Regions from separate parts of the Halobacillus sp. SY10 genome, predicted to be linked through region 2. Evidence: riboswitches for the same ligand, from Rfam matches in the RefSeq annotation. Region 2 holds a riboswitch; each other region holds the start of a gene.
What was found. Region 2 has a riboswitch for S-adenosylmethionine ahead of ACJA3J_RS21110 (5-methyltetrahydropteroyltriglutamate--homocysteine S-methyltransferase). Riboswitches for the same ligand answer to the same signal wherever they lie in the genome.
Positions count from the first base shown of each region.

Region 1: linked by a shared signal. The riboswitch ahead of metK (methionine adenosyltransferase) and the one ahead of ACJA3J_RS21110 (5-methyltetrahydropteroyltriglutamate--homocysteine S-methyltransferase) in region 2 are both predicted to bind S-adenosylmethionine.
Region 3: linked by a shared signal. The riboswitch ahead of ACJA3J_RS19975 (O-acetylhomoserine aminocarboxypropyltransferase/cysteine synthase family protein) and the one ahead of ACJA3J_RS21110 (5-methyltetrahydropteroyltriglutamate--homocysteine S-methyltransferase) in region 2 are both predicted to bind S-adenosylmethionine.

Region 1 covers NZ_CP174345.1:3,160,221-3,164,818, reverse strand. Annotated here, with positions in the region: gene pckA (phosphoenolpyruvate carboxykinase (ATP)) at 1-949, opposite strand, end outside; SAM riboswitch class I at 1,899-2,009, shown strand; gene metK (methionine adenosyltransferase) at 2,293-3,489, shown strand; gene ACJA3J_RS16200 (gamma carbonic anhydrase family protein) at 3,556-4,071, opposite strand; gene ACJA3J_RS16195 (alpha/beta hydrolase) at 4,131-4,598, shown strand, end outside.
Region 2 covers NZ_CP174345.1:4,221,470-4,226,067, forward strand. Annotated here, with positions in the region: gene ACJA3J_RS21105 (aldo/keto reductase) at 1-528, opposite strand, end outside; gene ACJA3J_RS21110 (5-methyltetrahydropteroyltriglutamate--homocysteine S-methyltransferase) at 619-1,740, opposite strand; SAM riboswitch class I at 1,837-1,939, opposite strand; gene ACJA3J_RS21115 (TetR/AcrR family transcriptional regulator) at 2,043-2,663, opposite strand; gene ACJA3J_RS21120 (MFS transporter) at 2,617-3,879, opposite strand; gene ACJA3J_RS21125 (hypothetical protein) at 4,076-4,282, opposite strand; gene ACJA3J_RS21130 (VOC family protein) at 4,483-4,598, opposite strand, start outside.
Region 3 covers NZ_CP174345.1:3,967,516-3,972,113, reverse strand. Annotated here, with positions in the region: gene ACJA3J_RS19985 (polysaccharide deacetylase family protein) at 1-160, shown strand, start outside; gene ACJA3J_RS19980 (homoserine O-acetyltransferase) at 204-1,256, opposite strand; gene ACJA3J_RS19975 (O-acetylhomoserine aminocarboxypropyltransferase/cysteine synthase family protein) at 1,280-2,974, opposite strand; SAM riboswitch class I at 3,084-3,194, opposite strand; gene ACJA3J_RS19970 (DUF2188 domain-containing protein) at 3,330-3,527, shown strand; gene ACJA3J_RS19965 (NAD(P)/FAD-dependent oxidoreductase) at 4,220-4,598, shown strand, end outside.

The DNA.
Region 1 (4,598 bases), 1.1 Mb from region 2:
TCTCAGTGAGACTTGTGTCATTGTAGTCGGGCTGGTGGGTTTGTGGGTCCAACACGACGTTTTCCAGGACTGAGCCGAAGTGGATGGCGTCAAAGATTTGGGGTTCTTTTTCTTGTGAAAGATTGATACATTTTGCGTAACACCCACCCTCAATATTAAAAATCCCGTAGTTTGACCATGCATGTTCATCATCACCAATCAACCTACGTTGTGGATCTGCTGACAATGTCGTCTTCCCTGTACCTGAAAGGCCGAAGAATAAAGCCACATCTCCTTCTTTACCTACGTTCGCTGAGCAGTGCATAGGGAGAACGTTCTTCTCAGGAAGGATATAGTTCATGACTGAAAAGATGGACTTTTTAATTTCTCCTGCATATTCCGTGCCGCCGATTAAAACGATACGGTGTTTAAAAGAAATCATGATGAAAGCTTCTGAGTTTGTTCCATCGATTTGCGGATCAGCTTTGAAGGTTGGGGCTGATACGACAGTAAACTCCGCCTCATGATCTTCTATCTCTAGTTCATCCGGTCGAATGAACATTTGTTGTGCGAACAAGTTGTGCCAGGCGAACTCTGTAAGTACTTGAAGAGGAAGGCGCTGCTTTTCATCTGCTCCAGCATAGCCTTTAAAGACAAACAGTTCATTCCGTTCTTTTAAATAATCCAGTACTTTATGATAGAGTTTTACAAACGTTTGATCATCTATGGGCTGGTTGACAGCTCCCCAGTGGACTTTATCTCGTGTTACATCATCCTGGACGATGAATTTATCTTTCGGAGATCTACCAGTATAAGTACCCGTCGTTGCCTGGATGGCCCCTTTTTCTGTCAGGGTACCTTCATTACGGTATAAAATCTTTTCCACTAAGTGTGGAACAGATAGCTGATGGTGGACATATTCTTGGGCAAGTAAAAGATTCAGTTCAGACATTTGATTAATGGTACTCATATGTGTCGACCCGCCTTTGCAATTAATTATGATCAACCTAATGTGAGATTAGTATAACACATTGAATTCTTTAGTCCATACTATACGTGAAAAAGCTTACATTTTATTTATTCAGAAAAATTACACTTCAAACATCCTCTTTTGTTCAACAATCTGGCAGAATTCTTGAAGACTCAGTTTCGAGACTTGTGTTGCGTGGATAGGGACTGCGTCCTGTGGGGTCTCACCATGCACTTTCTTCCTCTTCAATATCCGGTTCCGGCGCCTAGCGGCTAGTGAGACTTCCCTCGCTTCTGTACGATAAGTCAACATCGAATCACTCCGTTCTTCGTGTTTCCTTTATCTCCGCCAGCTCAGTCCAGTCCATACGCCGCTGATCGAGGCGCCTGCACACTTAAGGTAGGAGTCTCCCCATTCCCCTCCGCCATGTAAGTGCCTCGAAACCACTTCTCGGAAACTCTGATTGTATGCTGAAGTGAATCGGATAATATAACCTATCTCCAGTGGTCACTTCGAACATGAGAGGTTGATGTAGAGCTATTCTTCCTTCTAACAGTGGGGTAGTGGAAGACAGTCCTTCTTGATGAAAGGGTTCGTTTCTCACTTGGTTGGGAAGCTGCGAGACTCCCGTGGGAGAAAGGAGATCGGCGAGATCCCGCAGGACGTAGTCCGAGGAAGCTCGCCACTCCTCCACAGGAAAGCGAGTAGCTTCCCAGCCACCCCTGACGTCCCACCCGGCAACGAACCAAAGAAACATCTCGAAACTGAGTCTTCCATAATCGGGAGCTTATATGGAATAGCGAGTTTTGTTCTTTTATTAAAAAAAGTGTTCTAATAATATATGTGTATTTCTTTCAAACGTTTACTGGGTTAGGAATAGGTTTTGAAAGAGGTGGAATTCAATTGACATTAAATAAGGTTTTCGATACGATAACGGAGAACGGATACTCTCTTATCCAGAGTTGGTGGAGGGACAGGCCCTTTGAAACCCAGCAACCGTCATGGACATGACACGGTGCTAACCTGAAGCAAGGAGGACATGCTCCTTGGACGATAAGAGCGAAAGGAAGCAGCCCCTTTCCTCGAATAGGAAAGGTTTTTTCTTTTTATAAGGCTTTTTTCCAAACAGGGGGATGAGAACGATCCATCATCTCAATAAGAACAGAGCCTTTAATGAAGAAATATATTCGAACAGGATAACCTGTAGATATTCCTATGTAAATGCTCCATTGGTTGTGAAAAGAGGCAACAAGAACATATATGAAACTTATAAAAGTTTCTACACATACTGGTAAAGAGTTCCGTCTAATACTTTGTACTTACAGAAGGAGGAGTTTTTAAGAATGCCTGCAAACCGCCGGTTATTCACATCAGAATCTGTTACCGAGGGACATCCGGACAAAATTTGTGACCAGATTTCTGATGCGATTTTAGATGAAATTTTAAAAAACGACCCCAACGCGAGGGTTGCATGTGAGACAACAGTGACAACGGGACTTGTATTAGTTTCTGGTGAGATTAGTACAAATACTTATGTGGATATTCCATCCATCGTCCGTCAGACGATTAAAGATATCGGTTATACTCGTGCGAAGTACGGGTTTGATGCAGATACATGTGCGGTCCTGACAGCGATTGATGAACAATCTCCTGATATCGCAGGGGGCGTGGACGTTGCTCTTGAATCCCGTGAAGGGAAAATGAGTGATGATGAAATTGAATCGATTGGTGCAGGAGACCAGGGATTGATGTTTGGTTTTGCTAATAATGAAACCAAAGAATTGATGCCTCTGCCAATCTCCTTAGCTCATAAACTCTCTAAACGTCTATCTGATGTTAGAAATGATGGCACGCTCGATTATCTTCGTCCAGATGGAAAAACACAAGTGACAGTAGAGTACGACGAGAACGATCAACCTGTCCGCGTGGATACAATCGTTATTTCTACCCAGCATGCGGAAGAAGTGACGCTGCAACAAATCCAGGCAGATTTGAAAAAATATGTGATCGAGCCGATTGTGCCTGAAGGATATATTGATGAACAAACGAAATATTTTATTAACCCGACCGGACGCTTCGTCATTGGAGGTCCACAAGGTGACGCCGGGCTAACCGGAAGAAAGATCATCGTGGACACGTATGGTGGCTATGCTCGTCATGGCGGGGGAGCTTTCAGTGGTAAGGACGCCACGAAAGTGGACCGTTCTGCTGCTTATGCTGCTCGGTATGTTGCGAAAAATATCGTAGCTGCTGGACTGGCGGATTCAGTAGAAGTTCAGCTTGCTTATGCCATCGGTGTGGCGCAGCCTGTTTCTATTGCCATTAATACAAATGGAACAGGTACTGTTTCTGAGGAGCAGTTAGTAGAAGCTGTACGTGAACTATTCGACTTACGTCCAGCCGGCATCATCAAGATGTTAGATCTGCGCCGTCCTATTTATCGCCAAACGGCTGCTTATGGTCATTTTGGACGTACAGATGTGGAGTTCCCTTGGGAGCGCACAGATAAAGCGGAAGAATTGAAGGCACGCTGTCAATAAAGAAAAAACCGTTCCAAACTTTGGTTTGGAACGGTTTTTTAGCTTTAAAATGAACGGTTTGTAAACTCATGATCCTCGTATTTCTTTATAATATTGCCCTTTTTCTACATAACTCTTTCTTATCCGGTTCAGTTCTTTTATGTCTTCTTCATTCAGTTCTCTTATGACTTTGGCCGGACGACCGAAAGCGAGAGTATTTGGTGGAATCACTTTCCCAGGGGGGACAAGGCTCCCGGCTCCGATAAAAGCTTGTTCTCCAATAACAGCGCCATCCAAAATAAGAGATCCCATGCCGATCAGAGCGTTTTCTTTTATATGGGCAGAATGGAGAGTGACTTGATGGCCGACGGTTACCCCATCTTCAATGATTAAAGGCTTGTCTGGACTCTGGTGTAAGAGGCTTAAATCTTGAATATTCGTGTTCTTACCAATATGTACGGGAGCAACATCTCCTCTAATCACGGTCTTAAACCAAACACTGGCCTTTTCTTGAATGGTTACATCCCCAGTAATCACCGCATCTTCTGCAACATAGGCGCTCGGGTGAATGTCAGGTACCTTTCCTTTATATTCGCAAATCATGAAAAACCCCCTTATACTATTACTATTGATAGTATAGCAGAAGAAAAGAGGGAGATGCTGTGAAGAAAGTAGAATCAGTCAATGATCGTGCTACGGTTGTGCTCGTTCATGGAGCCTTTGAACATTCAGGGCGGTATCATGAACTGGTCGACCAACTACAAAAGGATGGGTACTCTGTTATTTACGGCGATCTGCCAGGTCAGGGGCGTTCTTCAGGAAAGAGTGGACACATCCGTTCTTTTCAGGATTATGTCAATACCATTATGATGTGGATCCAACAGGCGGACCCCGATAAGAAAATATTTTTAATGGGTCATAGTATGGGAGGCCTTGCGGTTGTGAGGACGATGGAGATCGCTCAACCAAAGGTGGATGGCGTCATTCTCTCTTCTCCTGCACTGGGACTTCTGAAAAAAGCGAGTCTCCCCTTGGAAATCGTGTCGTATATTTTAAACACTTTTTTTCCGTCATTAAGAATCAAGGCTCCTCAAGATCCCGAATATATCACACGTAATAAGGACAAAATT
Region 2 (4,598 bases):
GTTAACGCCAAGGCCCCACGAACGGATGACTCCTTCTTCCCGAAGACGTGACAATACACGGAAAGCTCCGGTTCTCGCTTCTTCAAATTTAGCCACCCATTCATCTCCGTGGAAATCAGGAGAAACGTCATGCACGAAGACCATGTCTAAACGATCGGTTTGCAGTCGTTCAAGGCTCTGCTCGATCGACCGTTTCGTTGCGTCTTCCGTGTAATCGGTAATGACTTTATTGTTCCGGCCATGTTCAAAAAGCCCTGCGTTCTCTTCTGTCTCATCCGTCATATAACGACCGACTTTTGTGCTTAATACATAGTCATCACGGTTATACTTCGATAACACGTCACCGACACGCATCTCCGCTAAACCGGCTCCATAAAAAGGTGCAGTGTCAAAATAGCGGACGCCCTCATCCCAGGCGGTTTGTATCGTTTCACGGGCTTCTTCTTCCGGGACATCCCTGAACATATTTCCTAAAGGGGCTGTGCCAAGTCCTACTTTATGTTTCAATGCATCCTGCAGTGATTTCATGTGTTCATTCCTCCTTTTAAAAAGAACCTATAGTTGTATAACCAACTATAAGAAAAATGAAACATTCCTTCCAAGGAGATTAAGTCTACATCAGCCCTCCTGCCACACTTCTTCTGCAATCCTGACAACATGGTCGATTTTCTTCCACTGCTGTTCTTCTGTGATTTCATTACCTTCTTCTGTTGATGCAAATCCACATTGAGGACTCAAACACAGCTGGCTCAAAGGTACATAATCTGAAGCTTCAAGAATACGAGCCTTCACGCGCTCTGGATCCTCCAACTCTCCATACTTTGATGTAATTAAACCAAGAACGATGGATAAGTCTTGGCGGTTCATATGACGAAGGGGCTCAAATCCGCCGGAGCGCTCATCGTCAAACTCAAGGAACAAACCATCAACATCCAAGCCACCAAAAATTGTTTCCGATACCGCTTCATAGCTTCCGCTCGTCATAAAGGTCGAACGGAAATTGCCTCGACAAATATGCATGGTAATAAGCAGATCATCCGGTCTGTTGGCAATCGACTCATTGATGGCACGTGCACACAGCTCGGCCACTTCCTCAGGGTTTTGGCCTTTCTTTTTCATTGAAGCACGTCCTTCTTCTGAGAAAAACGTCGCCCATGACGTATCATCAAACTGTAGGTAGCGGCAGCCTTCCTCATAAATTTTGTTTATGAATCCTCGATAAGCCACCACTAAATCATTGACGAGTTCTTCATCGTCATCATAAATGCCTTCCGACCGATCCGCACGGAATAAGAGCATGTTCGGACTCGGGATTGTCAATTTGGCAACAGCATCACCGGCAATGCTTTTTAAAAAACGGAAATGGTTGACCATCTCATGATCACTGAAACCTACATGTCCTGTAATTTTAATTCCACGGGCTTTCGTTTCCACTCCTTTGAATTTCAGACCTTTTTCAGGTTCATAACCTTCTACCCCATCGAGGCCTTCGAGGAAATCAAAATGCCACCAGCTTCGGCGGAAATCGCCATCCGTGACAGCTTTCAATCCTGCTGCTTTTTGTTTTTCTACTAATTTTACAATCTCTTCATCTTCCACTTGACGCAATTCCTCTTCCGTTATTTCTCCCTCTGCCTGTTGGATACGTGCTGCTTTTAATCGTTCTGGACGTAGGAAGCTTCCTACATGGTCTCCTTTAAATGGTGTTCTCTTCACATTCTTTTCGGTTGTTATAGACATTTATAACCCTTCTTTCTTTCATAGTTTGTGCGCTCCAATAAGAAAAGCCCCTCTTCTAAATAAGAAGAGGGGCTAAGTAACCGCCGAACGATTCCCTTCTTATCTGCAAGCTGAACGCTTCTGGAATTAGCACAGTACTTTCTATAAGTCTGCTGCTAAGGTATCAACGGGCCAGTCCCTCCACCTTTCTGGATAAGAAACATGATTGAATTGTTAAAGATTACTATACAGGACTTCGATTGAAATTGACAACCGATTCTGAACATTTTTCTCTTGTTTTCCTTAAATAAAAATCCCCCTCTTCAAGAGGAGGATTCAATCAACGCCATTCTCAAATAATCCACGAACAGAGCCGACTGCTCCTTCAACTTTACCTTCTCTTCGGGCAAAATGGCATGATCGAGTGCCAGCCCGTCAATGAAAGTGATGATCGACCGCGCAATAATTTGGCTTTCATAGCGATCACTGAACTCACCGGATTTTTGCCCTTTTGTGATGAGTCCATCGTAAATCTGCAGACCCATTTCATAACGTTTTTCCCCGTACGCACGTCTTCGTTCATTGTTACGTCCGGTGATAAAGAACTCAAGCTTGCTTGGTGCGAGAGGGTCCATCTCTGTATTCGGACTGCCATCTTCCCCGAACAAAAGCTGCATAAGCAGGTCCCAATAGGACTCTACTTTTTCAAGAGAATCTTCTGTCGTTTCAGCTTCATCCGTCAGCCCTTCTTCAAGCAAGGCTTCAAATAGGTCTTCTTTATTTGAAAAATATTGATAGAGACCGCCGCGGCTGACGCCAGCCGACTCCATGACATGCTTCATCGTCGTGTGCTCGTATCCATGTTCGATGAATACGTTCCTTGCAGATTCCATGATGTCAGCTCGTCGTTGCTTCAGGTGTTCCTTGCTCACTCGTGGAGACATGTGCTTTCCCTCCCTCTACTTTTCGCTTCGTTACAAATCCTACGATGGATACGCAGACAAGGAGACTTGCTGTAATGGTAAACGTCGGAATGACGCCAATCATCGTCGCGATCCATCCTCCGACAAGAGGCCCAATGATGGTCGCAGTCGTCATGACACTGTTGATGGCCCCAAACACGCGCCCGGTCATATGAACAGGTGTGTTCACCTGGACAGTCGCCTGGAACGGAACAAAAATCAGACTTGCAGAGAAACCCGCGGTGAATCCGAGTCCCGGTCCCCAAAGGATAGAATAATTGAGGTCATAAAAGGTAAGCATCCCCATAATCCCAAAACTCGCTCCGATTCCACAAACCCCAAGGAGCATGAGCGGATAAGCTTTATAATCCGTTTTCTTCGCTAACAAAAATCCTGCTAAGAACATGCCGAGACCAGACCCCGTCACTAGATAACCGAACAAATCGGGGGACACCTGCGTCAGCTCACGAATTAAGACAATCAGCTGAGAATCGGCCGATTGAAGAATCAACAGGCTGAGCCCGACAAGAATCAAACCCGTCATCATAAAGCGGTTCGATTTAAGAAAAGAAAAGCCGAGCGCGAACTCTTTCTTGAACGACGCTTTCTCTTTTTCTTCTTCGGTCGTTTCCAGAGGAAGCGCATTTGGAACAAACAAGAGGATGACCGCAGACACGAGAAACGTGGCCGAGTCGATGATAAAAACTTGCTGGGCGCCGAAAACCGTAACAAGCAATCCACTAACGAGCGGGCCGAGAATTTTCGTCGACGAGTCAATCATCGAAGTGATCGACATCGCCCCTTTCATATCCTCCTCCGGCACCACTTCCTTCAATTTCCCGTTTTTCGCAGGAATGAATACTGCGGAGAAGATTCCGATCGTAAGTAGGGTTGCATAAACCATCCAAAGCGATGTCGCGACCGTCAAAATCAGTATTAAAGCCGCCCTCACGACATCAGATACGATCATAAGCGTTTTGCGGCTGAAGCGGTCAGCCACCATTCCAGCAACCGGTCCAAACAAAGCCATCGGCACAGCCAAACATAAAAAGACGAACGACACTTCAAGCGGTGATGCATCCCATTTCAATCCGACAAGCGTGATAATCGCGACAATGCTGAGCCAGTCGCCAATGCTCGAGATGGCTTGCGCGGACATCAAGGTCATATACCCTTTGTTTTTCCATAAACGCTCCATAGGTTGGGCCCCTCTCAATTAAACGACACCGATGTCGTTTTGTTAGTTATATTATATCGACACTGGTGTCGTTTTGCAACCGTTGTTTTAAAAAGAGTAAAATCGCCCATAAAAGCATGAAGGCAAAATTTTTACACCCTTGCTTTTACGTCCCTATATTCACTACTACTTATCAAAGGCCATGCAGCGATCAAACTCAAAACGGACCCTCGTCCATGTCGCTGTCTGAGTCTCCCTCTCTTTCATCTTTGACTATTTGTTTATGTATTTCACTGATGAGAAACAACCCCCTGAATAAGCAACCAACAACAATACCAAAAGTGATGATTCCTCCTATCAAAGGACCGGTCATCATAATCAACCAACCTAATAACATGCAGGCAAGAATAATAAAGAACAACATGCACATCCCTCCTTACAGCTTTTCATTATTTCAAACCATGCCAATCTAAAACAAGCATTCCCATTTAAAAGATTCTTCCGTACAGCGTTTTCAGCTCCCACAACAGCTTTAATTGGTAGACCTCGGAAGAATAAAAGAAAGAGAAAAGCATAGTGTTTCTATGCATTTCTCTTTCTTTTGATCTGACTAACCTTTTCATTTCAAATCCCTTTCGTATTCATCAAAACGACTCTCCAACCATCTGGATCTTCAATGGTTATCCCTTTTTCCTTCCAATATGGATTTTCAGATTCCACTTTCTTGTATCCCATATCAT
Region 3 (4,598 bases), 250 kb from region 2:
AGAAGTAGAAGAAGATTCCATTATTTTGCTTCATGATCTTCAACTGTCTACAGTGGAAACCGTAGATCTCTTACTGGAAAAACTGTACGCTAAAGGGTATGAAGTCGTTCCTGTCGGTCATTTAATCGATAAACAAGAAAACCGTTCCGTTTTAAACTAAAAACGGAACGGTTTTTATTTTGATTATACACGTGGAGGAACAATTAGTTTAATTGTTCTTCCACCCATTTGCCCCAACGTTCAAACTCTACGAGAAATCCATCATGCCCATAGTCGGTGGGTATATGGTGATGCTTCCCTTTTTTACAGAAGGTAGAGAATGGTTGGATCAAGGCTTCTGGATAAAGGAGATCGTGTTCAAAACTGAAAGTGTGAACCTCTGCTTTGTATTGCTTCGCTGCTTGGGCCCATCCGTTTCTTCCTCGTCCGATGTCATGGTTGTTCATCGCCTCAAGAAGGTAAAGATAGCTGTTGGCATCAAAGCGTTCTTTGATCTTATCCCCCTGGTAATCCAAATAAGATTGAATCTCATAAGAGGTATCGGCATGATAGGAACGGTCGAACCTTTTTTCAAATAAGGTACTGCTGCGGTACGTGACCATCCCGGTCATCCGGGCGATTTCAAACCCCTTTAGATCTTCATTTGAATGATAGTCCCCATTATGGAAATGAGGATCACTCTTTATGGCTCGAGCACCGATATGATTAAAAGCGATGCCATAATCACTTAAATAAGGGGTAGCTGCGAGAATGAATAATTTTTTCATGAAATCAGGGTAAAGAAGTCCCCATTCGTACGTCTGCATACCTCCAAGTGATCCGCCTGCTATAGCGTGGACATGAGTGATGCCTAAGCGATATAAAGCTTCATACTGAGCGTGGACCATATCCCGAATGGTAACTTTGGGAAAGGTTTGACGGTATGGTTTGCCGGTGTCTGGATTAATGCTCGCAGGCCCTGTAGATCCGTGACATCCACCCAAAACATTAAAGGTGATCACTTGATAGCGATTGGTGTCGATCGGACAATCTTCACCAATCAAACCGGCCCACCAGCCACGTTCTTCCCTTGAACCGACGGCGAGCTGGTTGCCCGTTAATGCGTGACATACGAGGATGACGGGAGCATTTGTCGGCCCGTATCTTTCGTAGGCAAGCTCGACATGCGAAAGCTTTTCACCAGACTCGCAGGTGAAAGTTCCAATCGATATCGTTTGATTGGTTCTTGGGTGACTGGTGGGGTTTTTTAATGACATGCTTTTCATTCTCCTTTCTTTCACTAGACCGATACGAGGGAAGTAGAAAAATCTTTCCCTGACCGGATATTTACAACAGCGTCATAGAGGCTTACCCCTGATATGATGGCTGCATCTTCGTGAGTGATTGGTTTTCGTGACCAGAGTAGTGTCGGTTTTACTTCTTTCGTTATGTTCAAGACATCCTCATTCGCTTCCTCAACATAGACAATATCCCAGTGGACATTCGTTACTTTTTGAAGGTCCTCAAAGTGAGAGAAGGCAACGACTTCAAATCCCAACCTTTCCAACTTGTTCTGCTCCGCAAGAAGAGCACTTGTTCCAACAATTCCGATTACCCTTTTTCTTAATTCCCCGTTCGAACGATCCAGGGAGGATGATAAAACCGGCTCTGCCACATGCTTACTTTTACCGTAGGATCTCCTATATCCAGTGGCATGGAAAATGGCGTTGTCCAGGTCCTGAATCAAGTCTTCTACAGACTCTAACCCGACAGACAAACGGACAAGTTCTTCTGTTACACCAGATTTACTCAAGTTTTCGTCGCTTAATTGCTGGTGAGTCGTAGAGGCCGGATGGATGATTAAAGATTTGGCATCCCCTACATTGGCTACATGCGACCAGATAGTGCTCTGATCAATCAGCTTACGCCCTGCTTCGCGTCCTCCTTTAATCCCGAAGACAACGATCGACCCATGGCCGTAGTGGAAATATTTTTCGGCTAGAGAATAAGTGGGGTGATCTTTCAATCCTGGATAATTCACCCATTCGACACCTTCGTGATGGTTTAAATATTCGGCGATTTCTAAAGCTTGATCCGCATGTGTTTTCGCTCGCAAGTGTAAAGTCTCCAGTCCTTGCAAAAGTAAGAAAGCGTTTTGCGGGCTGAGACATGCGCCAATGTCCCGAAGCAGCTGTACGCGCAGTTTTATGGCGAAAGCGGCCGGACCCACATCGACCCCGAAGCGTATGCCGTTATAGCTTTCATCAGGCTCTGTGAACCCTGGGAATTTTTCATGATTCCAGTCAAAACGTCCACTATCAACAACAACACCTCCAATGGCCGTGCCGTGTCCACCAATCCATTTAGTAGCAGAGTGGACAACGATGTCTGCTCCCCAGTCGATCGGTCTGCACACATACGGGGTGGCGAATGTGTTATCGATAATGAAAGGGATGTGATGATCATGCGCGACATCTGCGATCGCTTCAATGTCCAGTACATTCAAACTCGGATTCCCAATGGTTTCGGCAAAGATTGCTTTTGTATGAGGAGTAATCGCCTTGGCGAATGATTCGGGGTCATCTCCTTCTACAAAATGTACATTGATTCCATAGCGGGGGAGGGTGTGGACAAACAAATTGTATGTCCCTCCATAAAGGTTCGTAGAAGTAACAATGTCATCCCCGGCTTTAGCGACATTCAGAATGGCCATCGTGATGGCAGACATGCCTGATGCTGTCGCCACCGCCGCGGCACCGTCCTCAAGAAGAGCGATTCGTTGTTCGAATACATCCACGGTCGGGTTTCCGATTCGTGAATAAATGTTGCCGGGTTCCGCAAGTGAGAAAAGGTTTTGAGCATGCTCTGTATCATTGAAAACATACGATGTCGTCTGATAAATCGGTACAGCACGAGAACCTGTAGCGGGATCAGGTTCTTGACCGCCGTGAAGCAAATTCGTTTCAGGACCGAACGTATGGAATGGTAAACTCATGGAAAAATTCCTCCTCTGATTTTTTCCTAGGGCATCCACTTTATAGAAGAGGGAAATCGAAAAGCCCTCTTCTGTAAGTAAGAAGAGGGCTTTATGTATCTCATACCTCCCCTTATCTTTCAGATCATGTGACCTGTAGGATGTAGCACCTTTTCAAGGTTTTGCCTTGAAGGTTGCCGGGCGTCGTAGGGCCTAGTCCCTCTGCCGCTCTCGATAAGAGTTGTTTTTATTAAATTTTTCTGACTTGTTTGAAATTATAAAGCCGTCCTTTCTCATTGTCAAACAATTTCGATACGTTTGAACCCTCCTTGCTGTGGGAATGGTTAATTAAGTCTATGAGATAGGAGTGAAGTTCATGAAACAATATAGTGTCGTACCTAATAAAGATGTAACCGGTTGGTTTGTAAAAATCGAGGATGTCGCTCCGACAGACCTTTATGATGAGCGTGATACCGCTGTTGCCAAAGCAGAGGAAATCGCAAAAGAAAACAAACCGAGCAAACTTCAAATCTTGGATCAAAACCATGAAGTTGAAGAAGAACGCACCTACTAATTAAAACTCCCCATCGCGGGAGTTTTTTTATGTACATAGAATGATTAGTTATTAAAGGAAATGGCAGGATTGTGTAAGACTCAGTTTCGAGATAACCGGGGTTCGTTACAAAGTTGAGCGTCAGGGGTGGTTGGGAAGCTACTCGCTTTCCTGCGGGGATGACGGCAAGCCTCCTCGAGCTAAAGCTCTGCGGGGTCTCGCCAGTCAATCCATTCCCGCGGGAGTCTCGCAGCTTCCCAACCACCCCCTTCGATAAGTGTGAAAAACGAACCCACTTTGCGCAGGATGAGTGTCTTCCATCATCCCAGTTCTGGATTGATAAAGCGCTCTGTAGCAGCCTTCCATGGAAAGTGTACACTCTTTAGAATCTACACGCTACTATTGGAAGCTCCGCTATTTGTTGAAGTGGTTTCGAGATCCTTATATGGCAAAGGGGCGGAGGGGAATGGCGAGACTCCTGCGGGAAAAAAGTGCATGGTGAGACCCCACAGGACGCAGTCCGAGGAGGCTCACCGCGCTCCCGCGGAAAGCGAGCTATTCCCCTCCGCCCCCATCCACTTAACAAAAGTCTCGAAACTGAGTCTTCAACTAAAGGGAGCTTATCTACAAGAAACCCAATGTAGCTGCCTCTAGAGTTTTCATAGTCATCCAGTTATGATGGAGGTAAACGATACATAGAGGTGTGTGCAATCATGAATCATCATTATGATGTCATCATCGTCGGTGCACGTGTGGCCGGCGCGAGTTTAGCTATTTTACTAGGAGAGATGGGGAAGAAGGTCCTCCTTGTCGATAAAGCCAGTTTTCCGAGTGATACATTGTCCACTCACTTTATGTCCCATACAGGATTTTTAGAAAAATTAGGCGTGCTTGAGAAACTCGAAGATTCGGGTTTGAGAAAAGTAACGAGGATGCGGACCTATATTGGAAGCAGTTTCGTAGAAGGGCCGAGGACCTCTTATACCATCATTCCAAGGAGAGACAAGCTCGACTCGATGCTGATTGAACGAGCGCTCACATTCCCATCCGTCCATTTCAAACCCGAAACGGCGGCACGAGAATTGATATGGG